One region of the Nocardioides kongjuensis genome, then DNA from elsewhere that is predicted to be linked to it. Evidence: predicted binding sites of a transcription regulator. Region 1 holds the regulator's gene; the other holds the start of a gene.

Region 1 (3,407 bases):
TGCCGGTGGGCACCTGCAGGTCGAAGGACCGCTCGACGTCCTCGCTCTCGGGGAGGTCGGCCTCGAGGGTGGGCAGCTCGATCGTCGTGCCGAGGGCGGCCGCCGTCATCGGCACCGACACCGTGCAGTGCAGGTCGTTGCCGTGGCGCTCGAAGACCTCGTGGGGAGCGACGTGGATCTCGACGTACAGGTCGCCCGCGGGGCCACCGCCCGGCCCGACCTCGCCCTGCTCGCTGAGCTGGACGCGGGTGCCGTTGTCGACGCCGGCGGGGATCTTGACGGTGAGGGTACGACGTGAGCGGACCCGACCGTCGCCCGCGCACTCGCGGCACGGGTCGGGGATCACGGTGCCGAAGCCGCGGCAGGCCGCGCACGGGCGCAGCGTGCGGATCTCGCCGAGGAACGAGCGCTGCACGTGGGCGACCTCGCCCTGCCCGTGGCAGGTGTCGCACGGGACCGCGTGGCTGCCGGGCGCGGCGCCCTCGCCGCCACAGGTGGTGCACCGAACCGCGGTGTCGACCTTGAGCTCGCGGGAGACGCCGAAGGCGGCCTCGGCGAGCTCGACCTCGATCCGGATGAGGGCGTCCTGGCCGCGGCGCACGCGGGAGCGGGGACCGCGTCCAGCGCCCTGGCCACCACCCTGGCCGCCGAAGAAGGCGTCCATGATGTCGGTGAACGAGAAGCCCGCACCCTGGCCGCCGAAGCCGCCGCCGAACGGGTCGCCGCCACGGTCGTACGCCGCCCGCTTCTGCGGGTCGGACAGCACCTCGTAGGCCGCGGTGACCTGCTTGAACCGCTCCTGGCTCTCCGGGTCGGGGTTGACGTCGGGGTGGAGCTGGCGGGCGAGCTTGCGGTAGGCCTTCTTGATCGTGTCGGCGTCCGCGTCGCGGCCGACGCCCAGCAGCTCGTAGGGGTCCTGGCTCACTTCTCTTCTTCTCAGCTCTCGTCGAGGATGCGGGAGACGTAGCGCGCCACGGCACGCACCGCCGCCATCGTTCCGGGGTAGTCCATGCGGGTGGGGCCGACGATCCCGAGCGCGGCGAGCGCGTCGTCGGGGCCGTAGCCGGTGGCGACCACACTGGTGGAGGCGAGGTTCTCGTACGGCCCCTCGGCGCCGATCCGGACCGTCACCGCGCCGCCGGAGGTCGCCTCGCCCAGCAGCTTGAGCAGCACGACCTGCTCCTCGAGCGCCTCGAGCAGCGGGCGGACCGAGGTCTCGAAGCTGTCGCCGAAGCGGGCCAGGTTGGCCGTGCCGCCGACGACGACCCGCTCGTCGGAGCGGTGGTCGCTCATCGCCTCGACCAGGGTCTCGACGACCGCGGTCGTGGCGGGCGACGCGGGCGACGCACCGCCCTCGTCACCAGCGCCGGGGACCAGCGCGTGGAGCGCGCTGGCGGCGTCGGCGATCACCTCGCCGGTGGCGGCGAGGTTGATCCGCGAGCGCAGCGCTGCGAGCTCGTCGTCGCTGATGTCGGCGTCGAGCTCGACCAGGCGCTGCTCGACGCGGCCCGAGCTGAGGATCAGCACCAGCAGCAGCCGCACCGGCGTGAGTGCCACGACCTCGATGTGGCGCACGGTGGAGCGCGAGAGCGTGGGGTACTGCACGACGGCGACCTGCCGGGTCAGCTGGGCGAGCAGCCGGACCGAGCGGTGCACGACGTCGTCGAGGTCGACCGCACCCTCCAGGAAGCCCGCGATCGCGCGGCGCTCGGCCTGGGTGGTCGGCTTGACCGTGGAGAGCCGGTCGACGAAGAGCCGGTAGCCCTTGTCGGTCGGCACCCGGCCGGCGCTGGTGTGCGGCTGGTGCAGGTAGCCCTCCTCCTCGAGCGCCGCCATGTCGTTGCGGATCGTGGCCGGAGAGACGTTGAGGTGGTGACGCTCGACGAGCGCCTTGGAACCGACCGGCTCCTCGGTCGAGACGTAGTCCTCGACGATCGCTCGCAGCACGGCGAGCCTGCGCTCCTCCTGCATGCCCACCTCCTGAACGTTGCCGAGCGCCGGTGGACCTGGCACTCCACCGCTGGGAGTGCCAATCCTAGCCCTGACCCGGTCGAATCCCCGGACCCGCGGGACACGCCCTTCCTCGTCCACCAGGATTCCAGTAGGTTAGGCTCACCTAATCTCATGGTCCCCAGCTGCAAGGAGCGGACATGACGCTCGACCCCGGTCTCGACGTACGACGCCTCGCTGCCGCGGCGCGCAGCATCCTCGCCTGCTCGCTCGAGGTGCAGCTGGTCGTCGACGGCCTCGACGACGTCACCGCCGGTCTCGACGACGACGCGCTCGAGATGCAGGACCACGGCGGCCGCCCGGTGCTCAGCTGTCCCGCCGACTCCGCCCTGGCCGTCGCGGCGACGGACGGGCGCGGCGCCCTGCTCACCGTCGCCAGCGGCCTCGGTGAGCCCGGCTCCGCCGACCGGGACGCCACGCTCACCCTGTCCGGACGCCTCGAGGCGCTCGGGCTCGAGGAGTGCGAGTGCTGCGACGAGGTCCGGATGCGGATCGGCGTCGAGCTCGACTTCGTTCTGCTCTCCCGGGCCAGCGCCCCGGACGACGCACCCGACCGGACCCGCCTCCGGGTCCCGCTCGCGGCGTACGCCTCCCCCGAGCACGACCTCAACCGCGGCTTCCTCCAGCGCTCGACCGAGCACGCCAACCGCTGCCACCAGGACGAGCTGCGTCGCGCGGTCGCCTCGATGACGCGCACGCGCCTCGGCGAGGTCGTCGGCGTGCAGCTCACGCGATTGCGTCCCGAAGGCGTCGAGGTGCACTGGGTCGACCCCACCGGCGCGCACCGCAGCGTGCTCCGCTTCGCCCGCGCTGCCGGCTCCACGCAGGACCTGGGCGAGCTGCTGCGCGCCGAGCTGCACGCCGGGCTCTGCTGAGTCCCGGCCGGTCAGCGCTCGAGGGCGAGCGCGAGCTGACGGTGCCCGACCGTCTCGAACCCGGCGATCGCCACCGCGGGCGCCACGGCCACGACGACCAGGCACACCGCGATCGGTGCGCCGAGCGCCGCCAGCCCCACAGCGGCGGCGAGCACCAGCGCGCCACCGCAGGTCAGCCCCACGTCGAACGTGCGCCCGAGGGCGTGCCCGGGCCGGGCCAGCGCCGTCCACTGGACGTGGAGCACCACCATCACCACACCCAGGGGGACCGCGACCGTGAGCACCACGCCCGTGGCGCCGAGGCGAGTGTGGCCCTCCAGCGCGAGCGCTGCCACGTGCAGTCCTGCGCCGATGGCCACGATCGATGCCAGCAGCAGGTGGTGGCCGTAGGACCAGTGGAGGACCCGCGCTCGGTGCCGCTCCAGCACCGATCCGGACGGAACGGTGAAGTACATCCACCAGACCGCGAAGGTCAGGCCCAGGCCCGCCACCCCGACCAGGGCGGCGTCCACGGTCCAGCCC
Region 2 (3,407 bases), 4.8 Mb from region 1:
TCGTGCTCGAGCGTGGTCATGAAGATCGCGGTCCTGCCGTCGGGCGCCGGGATCGGGTCGGCGACGTCGCTGACGCCCTTCGCGTCGGCCAGGGCGGCCTTGAACGCCGGGAAGGTCGCGGGGTCGAGCGCCTCGTCGGAATGCAGCACGACCGGGGCGGGCTGGGTCGCGCCGGCGGAGAAGCCGCCCTCCTCGAGGGTCTTCGAGGCCTTCGCGGACTCGATGTTCTTCGCCGAGCTGGACGAGCCGATGTCGAAGGTCGGCGTGAAGCTGAGCGCGAAGATCGAGAGCACCAGCAGGGCACCGCCGGAGACGAGCGCGTAGCGGACCGGGCTGCGGCCGACGGCGTTGCCGATCTTCTCGAACCGCGCACCCTTGGACGCGATCCGCCACTTCTTCGACGGCCAGAAGAAGGCGCGCCCGACGACGGTGGCGAAGGCCGGGATGAGGGTGAGCGCCGCGACGACGGACACCGCGACCGCGATCGCGAGCGACGGCCCGATCGAGCGGAACATGCCGAGCGTCGAGAGGAGCAGGGCCATGAACGCCGCCACGACGGCGCCGCCCGCGGAGGCGATCGCCTCGCCCGCCCGCTCGATGGCGTGCGCCACCGCTGCGCGGTGCTCCTCGCCCTCGCGCAGGCGCTCGCGGTAGCGGAAGACGAAGAACAGCACGTAGTCGGTGCCGACACCGAACAGCACCACGATCAAGATGACCGTCGTCGACGGGTCCTTCTGCAGGCCGAACACCTTGGCGGCGATGTCGATCAGGCCATTGGCCATCGGGGTCATGAACGCGATCACGGCCACCAGGGGCAGCAGCGTGATCAGCACGCTGCGGAAGATGATGCTGAGGAGCAGCACGATGAGGACGACGGTCGCGAGCCCGACGATCGCCTCGGCGTTTCCGCTCGACTGGATCTGGTCGTAGCTCTGGGGCAGGGAGCCGGTCGTCTGTGCTCGCAGGCCCGTGCCGTCGGTCGCCTTCTTCAGCTCGTCGCGCAGGTCCTTGACCTGGTCGAGCTCCTTCTCGTCCTGGCCGGTCACGCCCTCGGCGAGGGCGAGGTTGGAGATCGCGACCTCGCTCGTGGGGGAGAGCAGCGGCTCGCCGGCGGAGGTGAACACCTTCGGCAGGTCGAGGCCCTGCATGATCTCGCCGATCTTCGCGACGTCGGTCTCGGCGAGCTTCGCTCCGTCGGTGCGGTCGAAGACCACGGTCGCGCCGGAGTCGGTCTGGTCGGGGAACGCGTCGGCCATCAACGTGGCCGCCTTGATGGAGTCGTAGGAGTCAGGGAGGAAGTCCGCCTGGTCCGTGGTCGCCTCCACCTTGGGGTGGAACATCACGACGAGGACGGTCGCGACCAGCCACGCGGCGATGACGTACCAGGGGCGACGGGACACGAGACGGCCGAGGGCACCGAACATGCCAGGAACGCTATCGGCGCCCAGGGGGCTCGGGTCAACCGACTTTGGTAGGTCCTCGCCACATCCCGGAGCGGGGTGCCTCTGGCACTCCCTTGCGGAGAGTGCTAGTTTCGTTTCTGGCACTCTCACCGCGAGTGTGCCAGCGCAGGTCACCTGCAGGACACACCCAGACAGTCTTAGAAAGTGGAGGTCGACATCGTGTCGGTCAACATCAAGCCGCTCGAGGACCGGATCGTCGTCAAGCCCCTCGAGGCCGAGCAGACCACCGCCTCGGGTCTGGTCATCCCCGACACCGCCAAGGAGAAGCCCCAGGAGGGCGAGGTCCTGGCCATCGGCCCCGGCCGCGTCGACGACAACGGCAACCGCGTCCCGCTCGACGTCGCCGTGGGTGACAAGGTCATCTACAGCAAGTACGGCGGCACCGAGGTCAAGTACGCCGGCGCCGAGTACCTCATCCTCTCGGCCCGCGACGTCCTCGCGGTCATCGCCTGAGCTGAGTCTCGTACCGCCCGGGACGTCCGCATCCGTGCGTGACGTCCCGGGCGTTCGGCTTTCCACCCAAGGAGTGAAGTAGTGCCCAAGATCCTGGAGTTCGACGAGAACGCCCGGCGCGCCCTCGAGCGCGGCGTCGACGCCCTCGCCAACACCGTCAAGGTGACCCTCGGCCCGAAGGGCCGCTATGTCGTGCTCGACAAGAAGTGGGGCGCCCCGACCATCACCAACGACGGCGTGACCGTCGCGCGTGAGGTCGAGCTGGACGACCCGTTCGAGAACCTCGGTGCCCAGCTCACCAAGGAGGTCGCGACCAAGACCAACGACGTCGCCGGAGACGGTACGACGACCGCCACCGTCCTCGCCCAGGCGCTGGTCCACGAGGGCCTGCGCGCCGTCGCCGCCGGCTCGAACCCGATGGGTCTCAAGCGCGGCATGGACGCCGCCGCGGCCGCCGTGGCCGACGCCCTCAAGGCCGCCGCCCGCGAGGTCGACGACGAGAAGGACATCGCCTCCGTGGCGACCGTCTCCTCGCGCGACAGCCACATCGGCGACCTGCTCGCCGAGGCGTTCGGCAAGGTCGGCAAGGACGGTGTCATCACCGTCGAGGAGTCGAACACCCCCTCGACCGAGCTCGAGTTCACCGAGGGCATGCAGTTCGACAAGGGCTACATCTCGGCGTACTTCGTCACCGACGCCGAGCGCCAGGAGGCCGTGCTCGACGACCCGTACATCCTCATCCACCAGGGCAAGATCAGCGCGATCGCCGACCTGCTGCCGCTGCTGGAGAAGGTCGTGCAGGCCGGTCGTCCGCTGTTCATCCTCGCCGAGGACGTCGAGGGCGAGGCGCTCTCGACGCTGGTCGTCAACAAGATCCGCGGCGCTTTCAACGCCGTCGCGGTGAAGGCCCCGGCCTTCGGCGACCGCCGCAAGGCGATGCTGCAGGACATCGCGGTCCTGACCGGCGGCCAGGTCGTCTCGCCCGAGGTCGGCCTCAAGCTCGACCAGGTCGGTCTCGACGTGCTGGGCCAGGCCCGCCGCGTCGTGGTCACCAAGGACAACACCACGATCATCGACGGTGCCGGCTCGGACACCGAGGTGGCGGGTCGCGTCGAGCAGATCAAGAAGGAGATCGAGGCGTCCGACTCCGACTGGGACACCGAGAAGCTCCAGGAGCGGCTGGCCAAGCTCTCCGGCGGTGTCGTGGTGATCAAGGTCGGTGCGCACACCGAGGTCGAGCTCAAGGAGAAGAAGCACCGGATCGAGGACGCCGTCTCCGCGACGCGCGCCGCGATCGAGGAGGGCATCGTCCCCGGCGGTGGCTCGGCGATCATCCACGCCGCGGCCGCGCTCGACGGCGACCTGGGCCTCACCGGTGAGGAGGCCGTCGGCGTCCGCATCGTCCGCAAGGCCGTCGAGGAGCCGCTGCGCTGGATCGCCGAGAACGGCGGCGAGAACGGCTACGTCGTCACCCACAAGGTGCGCGAGCTC

The links. Region 1 encodes HrcA, which represses chaperone genes, less so after heat shock. Its sites were predicted from a motif close to TTGGCACTCGNNNNNNNCGAGTGCCAA; they were not measured.
Region 2: groES (co-chaperone GroES) is a predicted target of HrcA. The motif match lies at 1,506-1,532, and genes of this name have one in related genera.

What each region holds. Positions count from the first base shown of each region.
Region 1 is NZ_JACCBF010000001.1:528,107-531,513, reverse strand. Features, by position in the region: gene dnaJ (molecular chaperone DnaJ) at 1-925, opposite strand, end outside; gene hrcA (heat-inducible transcriptional repressor HrcA) at 937-1,971, opposite strand; gene BJ958_RS02520 (hypothetical protein) at 2,151-2,885, shown strand; gene BJ958_RS02515 (low temperature requirement protein A) at 2,897-3,407, opposite strand, start outside.
Region 2 is NZ_JACCBF010000001.1:5,327,806-5,331,212, forward strand. Features, by position in the region: gene BJ958_RS25590 (MMPL family transporter) at 1-1,424, opposite strand, end outside; gene groES (co-chaperone GroES) at 1,623-1,916, shown strand; gene groL (chaperonin GroEL) at 1,998-3,407, shown strand, end outside.